2 regions of the Streptomyces angustmyceticus genome follow, and region 1 is predicted to be linked to the other one. Evidence: riboswitches for the same ligand, from Rfam matches in the RefSeq annotation. Region 1 holds a riboswitch; the other holds the start of a gene.
What was found. Region 1 has a riboswitch for glycine ahead of gcvT (glycine cleavage system aminomethyltransferase GcvT). Riboswitches for the same ligand answer to the same signal wherever they lie in the genome.

Region 1 (7,226 bases):
AAGATCCAGAGGCTCACGCGACGCCGTACGGGGATGACGCTCGTACATAGGACCGAGGCCCTGTTGTTTCCGGAGTCTTCATCCCTTTCCCGATCAGTCACCAGTCCTGGCGGGGAAAGGATGCGCAACTGTGATGCGCCCCACGGCATTCCGTTATACGGACAGGAGTTCGGCCTGAGCGGGGCGGCCTTCCGCGGGAGGGGTCCTCAACCACGGGGAATACAGGGGGATTTCACCCCAGGACCGGCGTCCGGCCGGCACTCCCGGACGCCGGGCGGGGGTCAGTAGGGGCGCGGGTAGCCGTAGCCGTACGACGGCGCGGGGGCCGGCTGGCCGGGCGGCTGGACGTAGCCGTCACGGTCGAAGAAGGGGCGCGTGGACGCCCGCATCCACATGCCGACCGGGTCGTACTCGTCGTTCATCGCGACCGTGGAGACGGGCAGGCCGTCCGGCACCGCGCCGATCGACTGCTGGATCATCAACCGCACCGAATCCACCGCTTGCTGGCCGGTGTCGTACAGATCCAGACCGATCGCCAGATAAGGGGCGCCGAGCGCCGGCTGCACCCACGCCCGGCGCAGCGACCGGACGGCGGGCGTGCGGTGGGCGTTCTGGGCGAGCAGCGCGTAGAACTGCGGGATGTCGATGACCGGTTCCGAGATCCGCAGCGGACCGGCGGGCAGCCGGTCCAGACCTCCGGCGATCCGGCGCAGATCCAGCCACGGGATGCCGACGCCGCCGCCGGGGGCGTGCGGATTGAGCCACAGGCCCCAGCGGTCGGGGAAGAGCGCGGCGGCGATCTCCGGACCCGTGACGACCTCGTGGTCGCGGTTCCAGCCGGAGGCGGCGAGTTCGGGGGCCGAGGTCACGCACGGCGCGTAGCCGAGGCCCTCGACCTCCATGTTCCCGTACTGCGCGTCGGGCATTCCGGCCCGGCCGTGCCACAGCAGCATCCAGACCTGGCCCGCGGCGAGCGCGTGCAGCAGCGCCTCATAGGCGTCGTAACGGCCGGGCGAGACCTGCTGGAGCAGTTGCTCCAGCGCTCCGGCCGCCGCCGGCCCCTGATGCGCACCCGCGCTCACGTGGTCCGTCCCTTCTGTCAGCAGGGCACGTGTGGGTGCGCCCGCCCCGTCATCCGTCCAGCTTACGAGTGGTCCCGGGCGTAGAAGGGCCGCACACGCTCCAGCATCCAGGCGCCGACCGGGTCGCCCTGGGCGAGGTCGAGCATGACGAGCTGTACGGGCCAGGGCACCGGTACGGCACCGAGCGCACGTCCGAGGGCTGACAGTACCGCCTCGCGGGCGGTGCCGTCGTGCAGTGCCGCGGGGTCGGCGGCGAGCTGGACACCGATGAACAGCGCGGGCGTGTCGCCCTCGACACTTGCCAGGGCACGCCGGGCGGTCAGGACAATTCCGGCGGCGGAGAACTCCAGTCCGGCGGCGGCCAGGAAGTCCACCGGCTCGTCCTGCCAGTCCGGCTCGAAGAGCCGCACCCGGCCGCCGCTGGGCACACCGGCCGCCTCGTGGCGCTCACGGCACAGTTCGGCCACCGCGGGCGGCGGCAGCGGGACACCTATCGTGCCGTCGGGGTTGACCGCGATGCCGATGTGCGGCGGCAGCCCGCGGGCGAACTCCCGGGCCGGGGCGACGGTGAAGGACATGTGCGAGCCGACCGTCCGCAGGAACTCCTGCTCGGAGCTGTAGACCGGGACGTAGGCCGCGCCGCCGAGCTCGACGGTCGGCAGGTCGAGGCCGCGGGCGCCGGGGCCCGCGCTCTCCGGGCCGCCGCCGTTGGGCAGCGGCACCCACACCCGGCTGCGGCCCAGCACCTCGACGATCCGGCCACCGGCGCCCGGATGCCCGACCGACACGGCCAGCACCTCTTCGAGTTCGTTCGCCGGCCACGCCAGCTGCGGTATCCCCTGCTCCGGCAATGTCATGTGTATCCACCCGTTCCAAACCGCGCCATCTGGCCAAAGACCCTAGACGAGAAGGCGCGCCGGGCAACCCGCGGGGCACGGTCCGCTCCGCTCAGTCGAAGCGCACCGTCTCCAGTGCGCCCGCCGACCGCCGGTCGAGCAGCACGGCCGAGCCGACCCCCTTCGGCAGCCGCGCCGACTCCGCCGCGCGGACCAGCCGGCCCACCGCCCTGCGGTGGCGCGCGAAGGCGTACCCCGACACGCCGCGCCCGCGCGACTCCTGGCCGGAGCGGGCCACCTCGGGCGGCACGTCGAGCAGCACCAGATGCAGCCCGCGCCCGCCGCGCACAGCCGACCGCGCGATCCAGCCGCGCACCCACGCCAGGGTGCCGCAGTCGTGCACCACCACGCTCCCGCCGGAGCGCAGCGCACGGCCCAGCGTCAGGTAGTGGGCGGCGCGGACCAGCGGGCGGTAGAGCGCGTAGGGCAGCCGGCGCAGCCTGCCGTGCTCCCAGCGCTCGCGGACGTCCTGCGAATCGATGCGGTGCACCGCGGCGCCGCGGGCGTCCAGCGGCGGCACGACGCGGTGCATGAGGGTGCTCTTGCCGCTGCCCGGCAGCCCGGAGACCACCACCAGGTCGCCGGCCGGGAAGCGCAGCTCGGCGGCGCCCGCCGGCCGCCCCGGGCCCCGCAGGTCCACGACGGCGGCGCCACGCCCCGGCCGGACGGCGCGCCGCGGCGTCCGGCCCGCCCGGGGCACGGCGGCGGGCGGCGCCGCCGGCGCGACGGCCGGAGGCACGACCCCGGAAGTGGCCCCGAATGCCGCTTCACTGTGCACGCGATCGTCCTCCCCGTCCGGTTCTGTTCCGGTTCGAGTCCGTCCCCTACCCGCAGAGTGTCAAGAAAAGGTAATGCCCATCAAGGTGATTGTCCGATCCGCCCACGTCACGGGCGGGGTGACGGCCGGGGCTCCTCTATCGGGCGATCCCGTGTAATGATGTGGCCGCCACGTGCACATCACAGCTCACCCGTGCACCGCCAACTCCATACCGGCCGCTTGAACCCGCGCGGGAGAGTCCCCGGCCGCCATGGCGGGGCGCCGAAGGAGCAAGTCCTCCCTTGAATCTCTCAGGCCCCTATACCGCGCGGGCGAGGCAGATCTGAAAAGCGAGCCGACGCCCGGCGCACGGGGCGGCTCCACCCAAGGTGCAAACCGGGTCCGTTCGCGGGATCCCGGTGAACCTCTCAGGTTCCGATGACAGATGGGGAGAATGTCCTCTCACCCATGCCTGGGAGCCCAGAACCATGACTGATGCCCCCCGCCGTACCGCGCTGGACGCCACCCATCGCGCGCTCGGCGCCACCATGACCGACTTCGCCGGCTGGGACATGCCGCTGCGCTACAGCAGCGAGCGGGACGAGCATGTCGCCGTCCGCACCCGCGCCGGCCTCTTCGACCTCTCCCACATGGGCGAGATCACCGTCACCGGCCCGCAGGCCGCCGACCTCCTCGACTACGCACTGGTCGGCAACATCGGCGGGGTCAGGACCGGCCGCGCCCGCTACACCATGATCTGCGAGGCCGGGGGCGGCATCCTCGACGACCTGATCGTCTACCGCCTCGCCGACCAGGAGTACATGGTCGTCGCCAACGCCTCCAACGCCCAGGTGGTGCTGGACGCGCTGACCGCCCGCGCCGGCGGCTTCGACGCCGCGATCCGCGACGACCGGGACGCCTACGCGCTGCTCGCGGTGCAGGGCCCGGAGTCCCCCGGCATCCTCAAGAAGGTCACCGACGCGGACCTGGACGGCCTGAAGTACTACGCCGGCCTGCCCGGCACCGTCGCCGGCGTCGAGGCGCTGATCGCCCGTACCGGCTACACCGGCGAGGACGGCTTCGAGCTGTTCGTCCGGCCCGCCGACGCGGTCGCCCTCTGGGAGGCGCTGACCGAGGCCGGCCAGGACGCCGGCCTGGTGCCCTGCGGCCTGTCCTGCCGCGACACCCTGCGCCTGGAGGCGGGCATGCCGCTGTACGGGCACGAGCTGACCACCGCGACCACCCCGTTCGACGCGGGCCTGGGCCGGGTCGTGAAGTTCGAGAAGACGACCAACGACGGCGACTTCGTCGGCCGTGCCGCGCTGGCGGCCGCCGCCGAGCGGGCCGAGGCGAACCCGCCGCGCAAGCTGGTCGGCCTGATCGCCGAGGGCCGCCGGGTCCCGCGCGCCGGCTACCCGGTCGTCACGGCCGACGGCACGGTCATCGGCGAGGTCACCTCCGGGGCCCCCTCCCCCACGCTCGGCAAGCCCGTCGCCATCGCCTATGTCGACGCCGCCTACGCCACACCGGGCACCGAGGGTGTCTGCGTGGACATCCGTGGAAGCCATGAGCCGTACGAGGTCACCGCGCTGCCGTTCTACAAGCGGCAGAAGTAAGGGCTCACGGCGGCAGACACGGCCGCGGCGCGCCCCCGCGCCGCACCGTGCACGAACCTCCCCCGGCTCCGCCAGGGGCGACCCCCTTCACGATCACACCCTCGCGTACAGGAGAATCGAGCCATGAGCAACCCCCAGCAGCTGCGCTACAGCAAGGAGCACGAGTGGCTGTCGGGCGCCGAGGACGGCGTCTCGACGGTCGGCATCACCGAGCACGCGGCCAACGCGCTCGGCGACGTCGTCTACGTGCAGCTCCCCGAGGTCGGTGCCACCGTCGCGGCGGGCGAGACCTGCGGCGAGCTGGAGTCGACCAAGTCGGTCAGCGACCTCTACTCGCCCGTCGACGGTGAGATCACCGAGGTCAACGAGGACGTCGTCAACGACCCCTCGCTGGTGAACTCCGCCCCGTTCGAGGGCGGGTGGCTGTTCAAGGTGAAGATCAGCGGTGAGCCGGGCGAGCTGCTCTCGGCCGACGAGTACGCCGCCTTCATCACCGGCTGAACCGTCCGGCTCCCCCCGACCGCCACCGCCGGCGGGAAGGCCCCGGACCCCGTCCGCCGGCCCCCATCGCGCCCCTGACTCCCCCAGGAAAGACTCATGTCGCTTCTGAACAGCTCCCTCCATGAGCTCGACCCCGATGTCGCCGCCGCCGTCGACGCCGAACTCCACCGCCAGCAGTCCACCCTCGAAATGATCGCGTCGGAGAACTTCGCCCCCGTCGCCGTCATGGAGGCCCAGGGCTCCGTCCTCACCAACAAGTACGCCGAGGGCTACCCCGGCCGCCGCTACTACGGCGGCTGCGAGCACGTCGATGTCGTCGAGCAGATCGCCATCGACCGCATCAAGGCCCTCTTCGGCGCCGAGGCCGCGAACGTCCAGCCGCACTCCGGCGCCCAGGCCAACGCCGCCGCCATGTTCGCCCTGATCAAGCCGGGCGACACCATCCTGGGCCTGAACCTCGCCCACGGTGGTCACCTGACCCACGGCATGAAGATCAACTTCAGCGGCAAGCTCTACAACGTGGTGCCCTACCACGTCGACGAGAAGACCAACCTCGTCGACATGGAGGAGGTCGAGCGCCTCGCCAAGGAGCACCGCCCCAAGCTGATCGTCGCCGGCTGGTCGGCCTACCCCCGCCAGCTCGACTTCGCCGCGTTCCGCCGGATCGCCGACGAGGTGGGCGCCTACCTCATGGTCGACATGGCGCACTTCGCCGGCCTGGTCGCGGCGGGGCTGCACCCCAACCCGGTGCCGCACGCCCACGTGGTGACCACCACCACCCACAAGACCCTGGGCGGCCCCCGCGGCGGTGTGATCCTGTCCACCCAGGAGCTCGCCAAGAAGATCAACTCCGCGGTCTTCCCCGGTCAGCAGGGCGGTCCGCTGGAGCACGTCATCGCGGCCAAGGCCGTCTCCTTCAAGGTCGCCGCGTCCGACGACTTCAAGGAGCGCCAGCAGCGCACCCTCGACGGCGCCCGGATCCTGGCCGAGCGCCTGGTCCAGGACGACGTCAAGCAGCACGGCGTCTCCGTCCTGTCCGGCGGCACCGACGTCCACCTCGTCCTCGTCGACCTGCGCGACAGCGAGCTGGACGGCCAGCAGGCCGAGGACCGCCTCCACGAGGTCGGGATCACCGTCAACCGCAACGCGATCCCCAACGACCCCCGGCCCCCGATGGTGACCTCCGGTCTGCGCATCGGCACCCCCGCGCTCGCCACCCGCGGCTTCGGGGCCGAGGACTTCCGCGAGGTCGCCGACATCATCGCCGAGGCCCTCAAGCCCGCCTACGACGCCGAGGCCCTCAAGGCCCGCGTCACCGCGCTCGCGGGCAAGTTCCCGCTGTACCCGTCCCTGTGACGCGTCGCGCGCGCTGAGCCCGCTGCCCGCCGACCGGCGGGCGGCGGGTGCACGAGCGGTGGGCCCGGGGCGGACCGTCCCGGGCCCACGGCCTGTACACCCGTTCCTCCCCCTTCCGCGCCCCCACGGCGCCCTCCGGCGCCCGCGCGCCATGCATGACCGCGGCTCCCGAGGGCAGCAGCCCTTCCACGGGCCGCGGGACTCCGGCCGGGCCCGTGCCCACAACACCAGAGCCGGACAGCGTGCCCGGCGGGCCCCGGCCCGTGCGCGGCCCGGCACCCCCCGACCCGCGTCTCCTCGGCGCCACCGGCCGTTGCCCCCGGCGACGGGCAGCCGACGGTTTCCGTCCGGCGGCACCGCCCCGGGACCGCGTTACGCTCGACCAACGGCGCAGAAACGTACCTCTCGCACCATTGCTCCACCGTCCACCACGAGCAGACAAGGGAGTCCGCCCCCGTGGCCATCTCCGTCTTCGACCTCTTCTCCATCGGCATCGGCCCGTCCAGCTCCCACACCGTCGGCCCGATGCGCGCCGCCCGGATGTTCGTCGGACGCCTCAAGAAGGACGGTCTGCTCGCCCAGACGGTCACCGTGCGCGCCGAGCTGTTCGGCTCGCTGGGCGCCACCGGCCACGGCCACGGCACCCCCAAGGCCGTCCTGCTCGGCCTGGAGGGCCACTCCCCGCGCACCGTCGACGTCGAGTCCGCCGACGCCGAGGTCGAGCGCATCCGGCAGACCAAGCGGCTGCGGCTGCTCGGCGCGGAGATAGGCGCCGCGCACGAGATCGACTTCGACGAGTCGGCCGAGCTGATCCTGCACCGGCGCCGGGCCCTGCCCTACCACGCCAACGGCATGACCCTCTTCGCCTACGACGCCGCCGGCGCCCCCCTGCTGGAGAAGACCTACTACTCGGTCGGCGGCGGCTTCGTCGTCGACGAGGACGCGGTCGCCGGCGAGAACCCGATCGTGCCGGACGACACCGTCCTGACCCACCCCTTCCGCACCGGCGACGAGCTGC
Region 2 (7,226 bases), 4.6 Mb from region 1:
GGCGACGGTGGGTCCGGCCGGCAGCACGCGGTTCTCGACCCTGAGGTGTGCGACGCCGTCGGCGACCGCGTACACGGGGCGGTTCCAGCGGTAGATCGTGCCGTTGTGCAGCACGAGTTCGGCGAGGTCGGGCGCCCCGCCCTCGTCGAGGACCCGCAGCGGCTCCTGCGGTCCGCAGACCGGCAGCAGCGGCGGGAAGTAGCGCAGGTTCTCCTCGAACAGGTCGTAGGCGGAGTCGATCCAGCGCTCCCCGAACCAGGTACGGGGCCGCACCCCCTGGGCCTGCAGCTCGGGCGCGCGGGTGTCGGTGGCCTGCTGGAAGACCGGTGGCCGGGACTCGCGCCACAGTTCACGGCCGAAGAGGAACGGCGAGTTGGCGCCGACCGCCACCTGCACCGCGGCGATGGCCTGTGCCGCGTTCCAGACGGCGGCGAAGCGGCCCGGTGTCACCTGCAGGTGCAGCTGGACCGAGGTGCACGCGGCCTCCGGCGCGATGGAGGGCGAGCGGGAGACCAGGTGCTCGACGCCGCGGATGTCGAGGGCGAAGTCCTCGCCGCGGGCCGCCCGCATCTGGTCGTTGAGCAGGACGTAGCGGTCGTTCTCGGAGAGACTGGCGGCCGTGAGGTCGGTGGCGTGCAGGGTGGGCAGAATGCCGATCATCACGATCCGGGCGGCGACCTCGCGGGCCTTTCGCTCGGCGTAGGCGAGTCCCGTACGGAGTTCCTCGGCGAGCTGGTCCAGGACGCTGCCGCTCAATCGGTGCGGCAGGATGTTCACCTCTAGATTGCACTGGGCGAGTTCGGTCTGGAAATCGCAGCTGGCGATGCGTTCGAGAACTTGCGAGTTCATCATGCGGGGCAGCCCGTCGGCACCCGCCAGATTGAGTTCGATCTCCAGGCCCATGAGGTTTTTGGGCCGGTCGAACCGCTCCTCCGCCAGGAGCCTGCGCAATCCCGCGAGACACTCGTGGAGCTTTCTTCGATAACGCTCCCGGTCCGCCAGGTCGATCCCGTCCGCGGCGACCTTCTCCCCCATCGACGGGTCCCTCCTCGAGTGAACGACCCGCGGCCACGGGCCGCTTGGGGCCTTCCCCGACTCCACCGGGGCTCACGCTACGGTCGATGATGCCCCGGCAATCTGATCGATAACGCCGCGCGGGCACTCCGGTACCGATAGGCTCGAAGTGGTCCGGCCTCCGGCACTCGCCATCGGCATATCTCCATGGCGCCGGCCTTCCGCATTTCCGTCGCGGGAATCACCGGCGAGATCCGGCCTACCGCGCCACGGCGGCAATGCGAGGTGGCGGCGTAAAGACATTGCACAAAGCGTCATAAAGCACCTCGCGCAAGGGTCTGGTTTTCCTCTTGCCGGAAATCCGCAAGGCCGGTAGCCGAAACACTTTCGGAACATACGTCGTATAAACTCCGCTTACGAGGCAGAGACTTGGCGCCCCGCGTCCCGGTGCGCTCACCGGCACGGGGGCACAGCGACTGACCTCGCCGGGCCGCAGCCCCGGCCGGCCACGCTCTGACCCCGCACGCAGACAGCGTCGTTTGCACCTGCCACGCTCCACCGTGTCTCCGAAGTGAGAGGCGACCCACCATGCCGCTGCACCTTCCCCCTGCCCCCGCGCCTGCCCTGCGCAGCGTGCTCGCCGCTCTCGGCTCGCCCACCGCGGTCCGCGAGGCCCCGGTCCCCGCGCTGCGCGCCCATCAGGGTCCGCTCAGCCCCGACCACGCGCTGCCCGTGCACGTCTGGGACGACGTCAGCGGGGGCATGCCGCAGACCCGGCTGACCGGCTGGCGTTTCCTGGTCCGCGGCGGGGAGCGTGCCGTGGCGACCGCCGAGGCGATGCTCACCGCGGACGGCTGGGCCTTCGCCCGGTTCTGCGGCGGCCCCTACGTCGCCGCGACCGAGCAGGCCCTGGCGCAGGCCGAGGCACTCGCCACGCCCTGCCAGCCGCGGCTGCTGTCCGTGCCCGAGCTGTACATGCTCACCCTGTGGCTGCACCACGACACCGCCTCCGACGGCGCCGAAGGGCTGCCCGCGCCCGGTGACCTGCTGATACCGCTGGCGCCCGCCCCGCCGGGGATCGCCGCGCACCGTCCGCAGCGCATCGCCGACCTGCTCCCCCGGCTCACCCTCCGCCTCACCCCGGCGACCCCGCTCCTCGCCGAACCCGCCTGAACCGGCGCACCGCTCCGTTTCCCGCACGAGCATGCCCCGCGGCCCCGTCCGGCCACGGGGCGCTCTGTCGCGCTCACCCACGCGGGCTAGTCCGTGGTTACCACTCCCAACCCTCTTGGGGAGGAGTGCAATTGGGAGCAACCGCCCGCATGGGTGACGCGTCCGTATCGAGTGAGTACCGCTGCTGCGAAATCCCTGCGGAATCCTCTCCGTGGGGCAACACTGGGACCCACCGACCGAAACGGGGGAGCGGCCATGAACACCTCATCGAGCCGCACGACGACGTTCACCACACCGCAGCGAAAGACAACTTCCATGTGCCAGCACCAACCGCCATGCCCGTCAGCTGACTCCTCCGACCGGGAGGCCGCCCACCTGGTGGCGCACCACCCGGAACAGGGCTGGAGCCTGCTCTGCAACGGCGTCCTGCTCTTCGAGGACACCGGCGAGCTGCTGCCGGACGGGCAGGTCATCGCCCCGCACCGCGCTCGCGCCACCGCCGCCGCCTGACCCCGAGCGCGGCACGCACCACAGGGCCCCCGGCAGATCTGCCGAGGGCCCTTGACTGTTGCGGTGGGTCCGCTGCCGTGACTCAGTTGTCGTAGGCGTCCAGCGGCGGGCAGGAGCAGACGAGGTTACGGTCGCCGAAGGCACCGTCGATCCGGCGCACCGGCGGCCAGTACTTCTCCGCGGCCTCGACGCCGGACGGGAAGACCGCCTCCTCGCGGGTGTACGGGTGCGACCAGTCGCCACCGAGCGCGGCCGCGGTGTGCGGGGCGTTGCGCAGCGGGTTGTCGTCCTTGTCCCACTCCCCCGTGCCGACCTTCTCGATTTCCGCACGGATGGCGATCATCGCGTCGCAGAACCGGTCCAGCTCGCCGAGGTCCTCGCTCTCGGTCGGCTCGATCATCAGCGTGCCGGCCACCGGGAACGACATCGTCGGCGCGTGGAAGCCGTAGTCGATGAGCCGCTTGGCGACGTCGTCGATGCTCACGCCGGTCGCCTTGGTCAGCGGCCGGACGTCGATGATGCACTCGTGGGCGACCAGGCCGCCGGGGCCGGTGTAGAGCACCGGGTAGTGCGGCTCCAGGCGCTTGGCGATGTAGTTGGCGCTCAGCACCGCCACCTGGGTGGCGCGCTTGAGGCCCTCGCCGCCCATCAGGCGGACGTACGCCCAGGAGATCGGCAGGATGCCGGCCGAGCCCCAGGGGGCGGCGGAGATCGGGCCCACGCCCGTCTCGGGGCCCGCGCCCGGCTGCAGCGGGTGGTTGGGCAGGTACGGCGCCAGGTGGGCGCGCACGCCGACCGGGCCGACACCCGGGCCACCGCCGCCGTGCGGGATGCAGAACGTCTTGTGCAGGTTGAGGTGCGAGACGTCGCCACCGAACTTGCCGGGCTCGGCGAGGCCGACCAGGGCGTTGAGGTTGGCGCCGTCGACATAGACCTGGCCGCCGGCGTCGTGCACCGCCGCGCAGATCTCGGTGATGTGCTCCTCGAACACGCCGTGCGTCGAGGGGTAGGTGACCATCAGGACCGCGAGCTCGTCACGGTGCTTCTCGATCTTGGCGTGCAGGTCGTCGGCGTCGACCTCGCCGTCCTCGCCGGTCTTGACGACGACGACCTTCATCCCGGCCATCACCGCGCTGGCGGCGTTGGTGCCGTGCGCGGAGGACGGGATCAGGCAGACCGTGCGCTGCTCGTCGCCGTTGGCACGGTGGTAGGCACGCACCGCCAGCAGACCGGCCAGCTCGCCCTGCGATCCGGCGTTGGGCTGGATGGAGACCTTGTCGTAGCCGGTGACGGTGGCCAGCCGCTCCTCCAGCTCCTGGATCAGCGTGAGGTAGCCCTGGGCCTGGGCGGCCGGCGCGAAGGGGTGCAGCTGGCCGAACGCGGGCCAGGTGACCGGCTCCATCTCGGTGGTCGCGTTCAGCTTCATGGTGCAGGAGCCGAGCGGGATCATGCCGCGGTCCAGCGCGTAGTCCTTGTCCGCGAGGGTGCGCAGGTAGCGCAGCATCGCGGTCTCGGAGCGGTACTGGTGGAAGACCGGGTGGGCGAGGTAGTCGTCGCTGCGCCGCAGGGCCTCGGGCAGCGCCTCGGCGGCGGCCGCGTCCAGCTGCTCGACGTCGCCGTGCACCCCGAAGGCGCCCCAGACGCCGGCCAGCTGCGCCCGTCCGGTGGTCTCGTCGCACGCGATGCCGACGAGGTCGGCGTCGACCTGCCGGAGGTTGACCCCGGCCTCGCGGGCGGCGGCGACGACCTCGGCGGCCCGGCCGGGCACCCGCGCGGTCAGCGTGTCGAAGTACGCGTCGTGCACGATCTCGACCCCGCCGGCCCGCAGGCCCTCGGCGAGGACCGCGGCGTAGCGGTGGGTGCGCCGGGCGATGGTCCGCAGACCCTCGGGGCCGTGGTAGACCGCGTACATGCCGGCCATGACGGCGAGCAGCACCTGCGCGGTGCAGATGTTGCTGGTGGCCTTCTCCCGGCGGATGTGCTGCTCGCGGGTCTGCAGCGCGAGGCGGTAGGCCTTGTTGCCGTCGGCGTCGACGGAGACGCCGACCAGGCGTCCCGGCAGGCTGCGGGCGAACTGGTCGCGGACGGCCATGAAGCCGGCGTGCGGCCCGCCGAAGCCCATCGGGACGCCGAAGCGCTGGGTGGTGCCTACGGCGATGTCCGCGCCGAGCTCGCCGGGCGAGGTCAGCAGCGTCAGGGCGAGCAGGTCGGCGGCGACGGTGACGACCGCGCCCAGCTCGTGGGCCTGCTCGATGAGCGCGCGCGGGTCGCGGACCGCACCGGAGGCGCCCGGGTACTGCAGCAGCACACCGAAGATCCCGCGCTCGGCGACCTCGGCCGGGATGCCGTCCGACAGGTCGGCGACCACGACCTCGACGCCGGTGGGCTCCGCACGGGTCTCGATCACGGCGATGGTCTGCGGCAGACAGTCGGCGTCGACCAGGAAGACGCCCTGCTTGACCTTGCCGACCCGCCGGGAAAGCGCCATCGCCTCGGCGGCCGCGGTGCCCTCGTCCAGCAGGGAGGAGCCGGAGGTGGGCAGGCCGGTCAGGTCGGCGACCATCGTCTGGAAGTTCAGCAGCGCCTCCAGGCGGCCCTGCGAGATCTCCGGCTGGTAGGGCGTGTACGCCGTGTACCAGGCCGGGTTCTCCATGACGTTGCGCAGGATCACCGGCGGGGTGAACGTGCCGTAGTAGCCGAGTCCGATCATGGACGCGAGCACCTGGTTGCGGTCCGCGAGACCGTGCAGCTCCTGGAGCACCTCGGCCTCGGTACGGGCCTGCGGCAGGCCGAGCGCCTCGGCGCTCTTGATCACATCGGGCACGGCGGTGGCGGTGAGCTCGTCCAGCGAACCGAACCCGATGTGCGCGAGCATCTTGGCCTGCGCCTCGTGGTCGGGACCGATGTGCCGGTGCTCGAAGGGAGTGCCGCTTTCCAGCTCGGTCAAGGAGATGCGATTGGTGGTCATCTGCGGGGGCCTCCTGGTCACGCGACCTACGAGGGGCACCACGGCGCGGGTGCCCGGACGGCCTCCCCCTCTGTCATCTCAACCTGAGAGCTTCACCGGCCCGCACGAGGCGGCCCGGCTTTCACCGTCGGTGAGGAGGGGTCCCGGAGCTGTGCCTTCCGCGGCCCGCCCTGCTTTCCAGAGTGACCTCGCCCACGCGGTACGTGTGCCTGAGAGATTCCGGGGAGGATTTGCTCCTTCGGCGCCCTGAACGCGAACGATCAGGGACTCTCCCGCACGGGGTCTGCGGCCATTGGCCAGCCTACCAGCGCGGCACTCGAAGGATCCTTCGAGTGGCCAGGGCATGAAATGTGCCGTTTGGTAGTTGTCAGAGGGCAGTTGCGACCAATTGGAGGGGCCGTGCAAACCGATATCGATCCCCGGAGCCTGATCGGCCGCAAAGCGTTCGACCGTAATGGCGCCAAAATAGGCACGATCGACGAGGTCTACCTCGACGACGCGACGGGGGAACCGGAGTGGGCGGCCGTGCGTACCGGACTCTTCAGCCGGGACGCGTTCGTCCCCCTCGAACCCAGCAAGATGGTCGGCGAGGGGCTGCACATCCCCTACGACCGCAAGCTGATCAAGGATGCGCCGGACTTCGGCGTCGGCCGCCATCTCTCCCCCGAGCAGGAACTCCAGCTCTACCACCACTACCGACTGGATATCTCCTCGCCGACCGACCCGGTGTCCTCCCCCGGCTCCGGTGACCAGGACTTCGGCAAGATCGCCGGCTCGGACGACTGACCGTCCGCCGGCCCCCCGCCCACCAGCGGCAGGGGCTCCCCCGGCCGCAGTGCCGGATCCTCGACAGCAAAGGTCCGCACCCTCCCCGGTGCGGACCACGGCGTTTCGAAGCGTACGGTCACCCTGCCCACCCCGCTCCCCTGCACCCAGCCCGCGCCGTACTCGTCGTGCAGCACATCCCGTCCCGGATCCCAGCGCCGCGGCCGCTCCTCGGCCTCCGGCGCCGCCGCCCCGCCACCGGACAGCTCCGCCGCCGCCTTCGCGGCCCTCTCGGCCTCCTCCGCCTCGCGCTCCGTCGCCGCCTGGGCGAACAGGTCCTCCTGCGTGAAGTCGGCCAGCCCGCTGACCCCCACGCCCAGCAGCCGCACCCCGCCGGTGGTGTCCACCGTCTCCAGCAGCCGCACAGCGGCCTCCCGTATCACCGCGGGGTCGTCGGTCGGCCCGCGCAGCGTCTCGGAGCGGGTCAGCGTCGAGAAGTCGTAGTTGCGCACCTTGATGACCACCGTCCGCCCCGAGCGCCCGGCGGCCCGCAGCCGCTGTACGCAGCGGTCGGCCAGCCGCAGCACCTCGCCGCGCACCCGCGTCCGGTCGGTCAGATCCACCTCGAAGGTGTCCTCGACCGAGATGGACTTCGCATCCCGCTCGGCCACCACCGGCCGGTCGTCGCGGCCCAGCGCCATCGTGTACAGCCCGGCGCCGTGCGCCCTGCCCAGCAGCCGCACCAGCTCGGCCTCACCGGCCTCCGCGGTCTCCGCGACGGTGTGGATCCCGGCCC

Region 2: it holds a riboswitch for glycine, as region 1 does, so the genes downstream of both, gcvP (aminomethyl-transferring glycine dehydrogenase) here and gcvT (glycine cleavage system aminomethyltransferase GcvT) in region 1, are expected to answer to the same signal.

The regions. Positions count from the first base shown of each region.
Region 1 covers NZ_CP082945.1:2,483,968-2,491,193, forward strand. Annotated here, with positions in the region: gene K7396_RS11180 (enhanced serine sensitivity protein SseB C-terminal domain-containing protein) at 282-1,082, opposite strand; gene K7396_RS11185 (enhanced serine sensitivity protein SseB) at 1,145-1,939, opposite strand; gene K7396_RS11190 (AAA family ATPase) at 2,031-2,717, opposite strand; glycine riboswitch at 2,977-3,072, shown strand; glycine riboswitch at 3,073-3,190, shown strand; gene gcvT (glycine cleavage system aminomethyltransferase GcvT) at 3,224-4,351, shown strand; gene gcvH (glycine cleavage system protein GcvH) at 4,475-4,852, shown strand; gene glyA (serine hydroxymethyltransferase) at 4,949-6,208, shown strand; gene K7396_RS11210 (L-serine ammonia-lyase) at 6,665-7,226, shown strand, end outside.
Region 2 covers NZ_CP082945.1:7,049,188-7,056,413, reverse strand. Annotated here, with positions in the region: gene K7396_RS31525 (glutamate-cysteine ligase family protein) at 1-1,035, opposite strand, end outside; gene K7396_RS31520 (hypothetical protein) at 1,603-2,187, shown strand; gene K7396_RS31515 (DUF5999 family protein) at 2,503-2,697, shown strand; gene gcvP (aminomethyl-transferring glycine dehydrogenase) at 2,780-5,665, opposite strand; glycine riboswitch at 5,726-5,852, opposite strand; glycine riboswitch at 5,853-5,950, opposite strand; gene K7396_RS31505 (PRC-barrel domain-containing protein) at 6,065-6,451, shown strand; gene K7396_RS31500 (DNA polymerase IV) at 6,358-7,226, opposite strand, start outside.